2 regions of the Photorhabdus machadonis genome follow, and region 1 is predicted to be linked to the other one. Evidence: predicted binding sites of a transcription regulator. Region 1 holds the regulator's gene; the other holds the start of a gene.
The links. The regulator LexA, encoded in region 1, represses DNA repair genes until DNA is damaged. The targets are predictions, from matches to a motif close to TNCTGTATGTACATACAGNA.
Positions count from the first base shown of each region.

Region 2: a site for LexA is predicted at 1,345-1,364, ahead of sulA (SOS-induced cell division inhibitor SulA). Genes of this name have one in related genera too.

Region 1 is NZ_CP199761.1:546,317-550,618, reverse strand. It holds gene ACUN2T_RS02665 (lactate oxidase) at 1-338, shown strand, start outside; gene ACUN2T_RS02660 (DUF1266 domain-containing protein) at 507-1,649, opposite strand; gene zur (zinc uptake transcriptional repressor Zur) at 1,869-2,378, shown strand; gene lexA (transcriptional repressor LexA) at 2,515-3,120, opposite strand; gene ACUN2T_RS02645 (diacylglycerol kinase) at 3,240-3,611, opposite strand; gene plsB (glycerol-3-phosphate 1-O-acyltransferase PlsB) at 3,741-4,302, shown strand, end outside.
Region 2 is NZ_CP199761.1:3,313,360-3,317,661, reverse strand. It holds gene ompA (porin OmpA) at 1-249, opposite strand, end outside; gene sulA (SOS-induced cell division inhibitor SulA) at 801-1,325, opposite strand; gene ACUN2T_RS15635 (TfoX/Sxy family DNA transformation protein) at 1,573-2,175, shown strand; gene yccS (YccS family putative transporter) at 2,239-4,302, opposite strand, start outside.

The DNA.
Region 1 (4,302 bases):
CGGCAGCTATTCAAGTTTCTAACCACGGTGGCCGGCAATTAGATACTGTCCCGGCAGCAATCAAGTCATTACCAGGCATTGTTGAAGCCATTGGGCATCATATTCCGATCTATTTAGATGGTGGTATCCGTCGCGGTATTCATGTGTTTAAAGCTCTTGCATTAGGTGCCAAAGCTGTCGCTATCGGCAGACCCATTTTATATGGACTGGCATTAGGCGGGGCACCAGGCGTAACTTCCGTTTTAAACCTGCTTAAAGATGAGCTGAAACTTAGCATGAAGCTGGCGGGATGCGCAGCTATTAAAGATATTGAGAGAAAGTTTATCAGTTTAATTTAACTCATTAACTGATGACGTAAATATCAGCCCCGTTTCATTTGAAATAGGTGATTTAAGGAAACGGGGTTAATTCTATTAACCACGGTGGTTTTTATAATTTAACCGGTAAAATAGAATTCTCACTTTTCCCCTGAAGTATTCTTCAAGGGGAAATATTTCATATAAATATTAATGAAGTATACGAGACGCTGATGGCTCGGCAATATCAATTTCATCACGTTGTTGTTCTTCCATTCTGCTGCGTAAAACATCGTCTATTAATGCAGAAAAACCTGTCATCATTTGCCGTTCCATCATAACACCTTTTGGCTCAGGCCACGGCAGGCTGGCAATTGGCCAGTCACAATATAATTTATAATAATTAAACTGATCCAGCCGCTCTTTCGTCTTATCAAAATCATTACTCCAATAGGCATTACCCAACCGGAAGTTGGTATGAAACTCATCAAAGCTGCCAAAGATTTCATAAATATAATTAGCAGTTTTCAGCATATTTTTCCATGCCATTTCTTCACTGATATAACCAGCACAAAAACAATTACGGCTTAAAACAATTGCAAGCCACAAATCAAATCCCCACACCAATGCAGGTGGACGCCCATTTACAATTTGAGAACATTTACGAATAGAGTCAGGTGTTACTTCAACTAATTTGGCAAGAACTTTAAACATTTTGCCATCACTAAGAGCAGCATCAACAGCAAAATATTTTGAATGCGCCCCACTCCACAAACCAGTTAACATTTTCATATAACCTTCTTCATCAATAATTCCCCAGTCACTGTATAGTTGAGATTGATGTTCCTGAGTAGGTGATAATGGGAGCAGGCAGTAACGATAGTTATCATGAGCAACCCGTGACTGCAAAGGGTAATGCTCCAGAGTTTCACTCCAAAAGCCCAGCCAATAGTCACTCACAATATTTAACCGCAATACCTGACGCTTTTCTTCCGGTAAAAAAGATAAACCTGCTTGTTGGTAATAATGCCGTTGTTCCCATTCAGGACGTTTAGCAATACGATAAATAATAACTGAGAGTAACATTATTACAAATAATGCTACACTGACTACTTGTGCCAAAAGTGAATAGTCTGTATCAGGGACAGATACATTACCTATTATAAATAATACAATTGCCACAGATAATATAATCCCCATACAGACTGCAATTACAAATAAAATATTAATCACCGCATATAATGAACTCAGAAAAGGTAAATTTCTTTTTTCACAGATAATATTCTTTATTACCTGATAGCCTTTAGCAGGGAACTGCCTATAATGAGGCTGATTTTGTAAAAGTTCTTTCATCACAAATGATTCCTTTTCACAAATTACCTACCATATATGATAATTCTTATCTGTATTATCACAAACATCAGGAAAACATTATTTTTGCTGCTAAGTATCAATTTAACCAAATTAACTCCATCAGGGGACAAGCACAATGAACTTTTCTGGAGAATATTTTCTATCGCAGAAACATGATAACATCCCAATATTGTTATCATGCTGGCTGTAAGGGGCGCAATGAAACTGATTAACCAAAAAAAGTTACTGGAACAAGCCGAAGCTATTTGCCTGACACGGGGAGTTCGCTTTACGCCACAGCGGCTTGAAGTTTTGCGTCTGATTTCAGAACAACCCGGCGCAATCAGTGCTTATGATTTACTGGATTTATTGCGGGAAGCAGAACCACAGGCTAAACCACCAACAATATACCGGGCACTGGAATTTCTGCTAGAACAGGGATTTATTCATAAAATAGAGTCTACCAACAGTTATGTGCTGTGCCACCATATTGAACAACCAAGCCACACCTCAGCAATGTTTATTTGCGACCGCTGCGGTTCTGTTACAGAACGAGATGGTGGAACCGTTGAATCCGCTATTCAACAGTTAGCAAAAACCGCCGGATTCAGCTTACGCCATACCGTCATTGAAGCGCATGGTTTATGTTCTTCTTGTGCAGAGATTGAATCCTGTACTGAACGGGATGAATGCCAGCACGACCACAGTATTGAGGTAAAAAAGAAGTAGAGAACCTGTAAATAGCAACAGGCAACCGCAGAATCACGTTCAAGATAATCATACTGATAAACCCAATAACATGATTCTGCCAGAATATTGCAACTCTTTGACAATCACCAAAAAACAACGATTCGATATTTTACTATCAAAACTTATCACTGTTACGAATCACCCCAACGGCTAATCCTTCAATTGTCAGGCTTCGTTCACGCAAATCCACCACAATTGGCTTAAACTCAGGGTTTTCTGCCGACAATTCAACTTTATTTCCAGTCTGTTTAAAACGTTTTACAGTCACTTCATCTTCAATACGAGCAACAATAACCTGCCCATTACGGACATCCTGTGTTTTATGCACAGCCAACAGATCACCATCCATAATCCCAATATCTTTCATGGACATACCGCTGACTCTCAACAGGAAATCCGCACTGGGCTTAAACAGTGCGGGATCTATCCGATAATGACTTTCAATGTGCTCCTGCGCCAACAGTGGTTCACCTGCGGCTACACGGCCAATCAACGGCAAACCAGAGTCTTCTAGCAGCAAACGGATACCCCTGGATGCCCCGGCAACAATCTCTATCACCCCTTTGCGAGCCAATGCTTTTAAATGCTCTTCAGCCGCATTAGGCGAACGAAAACCAAGACGTGCTGCAATTTCAGCACGCGTTGGCGGCATACCCGTTTGCGAAATGTGGTCACGCACCAGGTCATAAACCTGCTGCTGCCTTACGGTAAGTGCTTTCATTCCGCCCCCTGTGTGTTTATACAGTCAAACTGTGAGTATATACAGGTAAATAACGATTGGGAACCTGCCAGGGTAGAAAATCAGCCCATTATAGTATAATGACGCATTATTAAACTAAATCAGGTCACAAAATAGCGCCAGAGAACGGTACTCCAGACAATTAACGACAGCAGCATCGTCAGAAAGACCGCCGCCGATCCCATATCTTTCGCCCGGCCGGACAACTCATGGAATTCACTGCCAATACGATCAACAACAGCTTCAATAGCACTGTTCAGAATCTCTACAATCACCACCAACATTACTGAACCAATCAGTAAAATGCGTTCAATTGCGCTGATATTCAGATAAAATGCAACAATCACCGCTAATATCGCCACAATTATTTCCTGCCGGAAAGCCGCTTCATTTTGCCACGCAGCCCTGAGACCTTTCATCGAATATCCGGTTGCTTTGATGATACGGGTCAGTCCCTTGGATTGATTTGCCATAAATTATTCATACCAAATGTAAGGTTATTTGCCACTTTTAACTTTTATATCGTCTTAACATAACAGATCTCAACACCTGTTTCTGGTATGCTTGCGACGTATTGCTAACAAGAGGCTTCAAGTTTATTTATGTCAGGTTGGCGTAAAATATATTATAAATTATTGAATTTACCACTAAAAATACTGGTAAAGAGCAAACTTATTCCTACAGATCCCATTACCGAATTACGGCTCGATACGACACGCCCTATTCTGTACGTATTGCCGTATCACTCCAAAGCAGACTTACTGACATTACGTCAGCAATGTCTTGAGCAGGATCTGCCAGACCCTTTAAACTCACTGGAGATAGGTGATACTGAGCTTCCGGGCTATGTATTTATCGATAATGGCCCACGCGTATTCCGCTATTGCGCACCAAAGCAGGAATCCGTAAAAATTTTCCATGCGTATCTGGATCTGCACCGTAATAATCCAAACTTGGATATTCAAATGCTGCCAGTTTCTGTCATGTTTGGTCGCTCACCCGGACGTGAAGGACACAGCACCCCACATCTACGGCTACTTAATGGTATCCAGAAATTCTTCGCCATTCTCTGGCTGGGCCGGGACAGTTTTGTGCGTTTTTCAAACACAGTATCTCTGCGTTATATGGCAACGGAGCATGGCACAGACAAGACAATTGCTCACA
Region 2 (4,302 bases), 2.6 Mb from region 1:
ATAACCTATTTCAAAACCAAAATATGGGTTAGCTTGGTAGCCTAAGAAAGCGCCAGCACCCAGTTGGTTTTTGTGAGTAGGACCATTACCGATTTCATTGGTATAACCGTTACCGTAGAAGTTTACGTCATGGTATTGAGACCAACCCAATTTACCACCGGTATACCACGTATTGTCTTTTGGAGCTGCTTGCGTTGCAGTTGTGAAAGCGGCCACTGCCACTGCTACCGCGATAGCTGTCTTTTTCATTTTAACGCCTCGTTATTATCATCACCCAATAGGCAATTGGCTTCAGGAGCCTTTTTACTTACTGCCTATCCCATTAGGTTATTGCATTCGCCATTCTTTAGTAATAAAAGCGATCACTGAACAGGGTTCAAATTCTTCATGCACTGTTACTGCATGTACGTTTTGAATTTTGTACGCTATCCATGTTCACTATTTATCCATAAGAATGGCTTACACTAAATTATATCTACTGAGATAGGTTATTAGCCATATTGATTAAAAAACTCAGTTAGGAATACTGCACTTTCATCAAATCAATGGACCAAACAATACATAAGGGACTAAGGGCAGTAACCTTTAATGGTGTAAAGTCTACAACGAAGTTAAAAAGTTACAAGTGGCCCTTGATTAATAGAGCAAAAAATTTAAAAGATAATGTATGATTTTAAAAAAACTTTACTATTCTTTACAACTAATCCTATCTTAATTAATTGATTTTATTTGTGATTAGTGATTTTGAACCTGAGTTGGTTATTTTATGTCATGAATATTGAAATAATTCTGAATTTTGGTTAATGGTAGTAAATGGAATGAATTTTTAGTAAATTTGATTGCGATTCAGTGCCATGGACTCCTTTATTTACATTTTGTGGGCGCATAATAAAGGCCAATGCATTACCTTTTTGTGCCGCAGACTGTAATCTTACCGTATCTCTTGCTAATAACGTTGGCAGCCAGCCAAGTACCACGCTGTAATTACCACTTGCTAATGCTCTTTCCATTGCATCTACCGTTGTAATGGAGTTGATGCGATTTAATTGCACAATCTTATCTAGGGGTAATCCTGATCGAATTAGCCATTGGCGGCTCAGTTTTTTATGTGGGCTAACCCATAGTAACCAGCGGGCTTCATTTCCTGACTGGCGTAACAAAGGTAGCAATATATGATTAATGACGGCTTGGTTATCACTATAAATCAATTCACTCACGATACCACCACGTCCGGCTGAATTATCTTGCGCAGGTGAAGAGGGTGATAGTCGCTTTTCTGTTAGCTGATGTTTAGGAAGGTAAACCCAGGATGATTGAATGCCCATAATGAACCCCACCACAAGTAACTGTATTAATATACAGTATCTTCATGTCAGGCTAAGATCAAGTCTATTTTTTCAAAGAGCTTCGCAAATATTTACGATAAATGGCTTGAAACTCATTTAACCATTGGCAGGGAAAATTGAATTGCGTATGTTTTCAATTGCTTGTTCCTGTTATTTATTTTTCTAATAATTGGGACAAATCTATGGATAAAAGATTTATTTGCACAAAACTCATGGAGTGATCTGTATGTTGTTGTCTGAAGTGCGTTTTACTCAACTCAAAAATGGTTTTTCTTCATTTGGAAGATTGACAAGGAAGCCACAGTTCGGCGGTTACAGCCTGTTGGCTGACGGGATTATGTTCGCTATTATTGCTGATGGCGAATTATATTTACGGGGAAATGGCCATGCTGAAGTATTATTTAAAGCCAGAGGGATGAAAAACTATATTTACTCGAAAAAGGGAGTGCCGGTAACTTTGCGTTATTACCAGGTTGTTGAATCACTTTGGCAAGATCAAGAGTTATTATCTCAATATGCGTATTTGGCTTATCACTACTCATTAATTGAAATGACGGGTAAAAAGAAGATGCCAACACGCCTGAAAGATTTGCCTAATCTTGGAATGTCTCTTGAGCGTCAGTTATGGAAAGTCGGAATATGTAAAGTTGAAGATTTACGGCTGTTAGGCGCGAAAGCCAGTTATTTAAAACTGCATCAATATAAAAGAAAATCTAATGTTAGTTTGTTACTTGCTCTGGCTGGTGCAATTGAAGGATGCCATTCAGCCGTTTTACCGGTACAGATTCGTAATGATTTATTACGCTGGCATAAGGAATTGGCTTGTTAGATCTTTATCGTGAACAGCTAAATAAAAGGGGCAGTTCACTGCCCCAGTATATCAACCTGGCTATTATTGATTAATTTGTTTAATCAGATCGACAATTTCAGGCAACAATCCTATTAATAAACCTGTTTGTTGCAATACCAACTGTTCTTTACTGTCTCTTTCCGCCGGGATTTGCTCAATTCTTGTCGTTATGTTGACAGATATTTGCTCAATTCTATCACTATTTATTAATACCGGTTTTAATGCTGCATCGACATAACAAATAGCATCATTAAGAATATCCAGAATAACTCTGTTATCCAATTTATCCCGATGCGCTCCCAGTGCAGAGATATAACTCAGCATGGTGTGATTTAGGCACAGTAGCCGGAATGCTTCTTCTTGGGAAGTTTGGTAACTTTTCGGTTCGGCAGACATGTTTGAAATAACTGATGCCAGCTCTGCGTCACTATTGTGAGCATCCCGGCGGGCAATTCGGTAGTTCAAGCCATTATCTTTTCCCTGACAATATTGAACTAAAATGGCATCAAGGTAGCGGCAATTGGTGTCCATCGTCCGGCTTATCACTTGTGGCAGCGGGCGAAATTTCCAGTCTGGCCAAATGAAATTTACTGCCAGCCAAGCGATACCACAGCCAATTAATGTGTCAACAATCCTTGGTAAGGCGACTTCAAAGCCTTCACCCAGTAAATTGAAGCATAGTAATACCAGTAGTGTGATAAACAGGGTCGCGTGTGCATATTGGATATTACGGAAGGCGAAGAATAGCACCCCAGAGATAACAATCAGTACCAATTGCCCCTCAATAGATGGCACAAAATAGAGGATTGGTAAGCCGATTAATACACCGGCAACAGTGCCGATTATTCTCAGTGCCAAACGGCGGCGGGTAGCGCTGTAGTTGGGTTGGCAAACGAACAGACTGGTGAGTAAAATCCAGTACCCGCGTTGCAAATCCAGCAATTGGATCATGGCGTAGCCACTGCACAACAGAACAGACATACGGATTGCATGGCGGAATAAAGCTGATTGTGGCGTCAGATGACGGCTGATCCTTAGACGGATATCGCGCCAGCCAGTTAAATGTTCATCAGATAGTTGGGTCTCATCTTTTCTTTCTTTGGCAGGATTGTACTGACCAGAACTGATGCTTGATAATTGCGCATCAATCGCCCGCAGGTTTTTCAGCAGGTTATATAATGCAGTCATTTTACGATTATGTTTCTGTTGTTTGTTGAGTTGTTGCAGGGAACTTTCCAGATAGTTAAATGCCCGTTCAATGCGCGGATTGTGCCGATATTGCTTATGCCAAAGTATCGACTGAGCAACTTGTTCACAAGCACGGGCTTGCATGGTGAGAAGACGTTGAAACCGGAACAGAACATCGCTATAGCGGAAAATATTCCGTAGGCTTTGGTATTGCACATGAGATGAACTGGCCCGTTCATGAATATCTTGTGCAATAAAGTAATAATGCAGAGTTTGGCGAGTTTCCCGCTGGCCGCGATCGCCTTTCAGACGGGTTAGCAGGGAGGCTTTGGCTTGATTCAGTGTGTTCACTAAATCACCGTTTGCCATTGCCACATTAACGACAGATTGCTGGTATCCTTCTTCCATATCAGGATCAAACAGGCTAGCTTTAGCATCAAGGTAAGCTGAAAGTTGCTGATAACAACGCGCCAGATTGTCCTGTAACGGCCGGATAGGGAATAATAAATGACCGGTGAGGGTGAGCAGGTTATACCAGATTGCCCCTGTCAGCAGTAATAGCGGCTGCTGATACCATAGTGGGAAAATAGACGCGCCCAGCATGGTATAAATCGCAATCAGCAATGCGCCAAATGCAATAGTTGCATAGCGCTGCCCAAGGGCGCCCAGTAAGATAAAGCTACAAGTGGATAACGCCAGCCCGATGGTGAAAAGCCAAGGATAAGGGAACAGTAACTCAATAGAGGCGGAAGCGACAAAGAAAGAAATCAGCGTGATCACCAGATTGCGTAAACGGCCAATCAGACGATCATCAAGATCAGCCAGTGCTGCGGCAACAACGCCCAAGGTCAATGGTATGGTTATTTTAGGTTCTTTTTCCAGAAACCAAGGCACTAACGTTGTTCCAGTCAGGGCGAT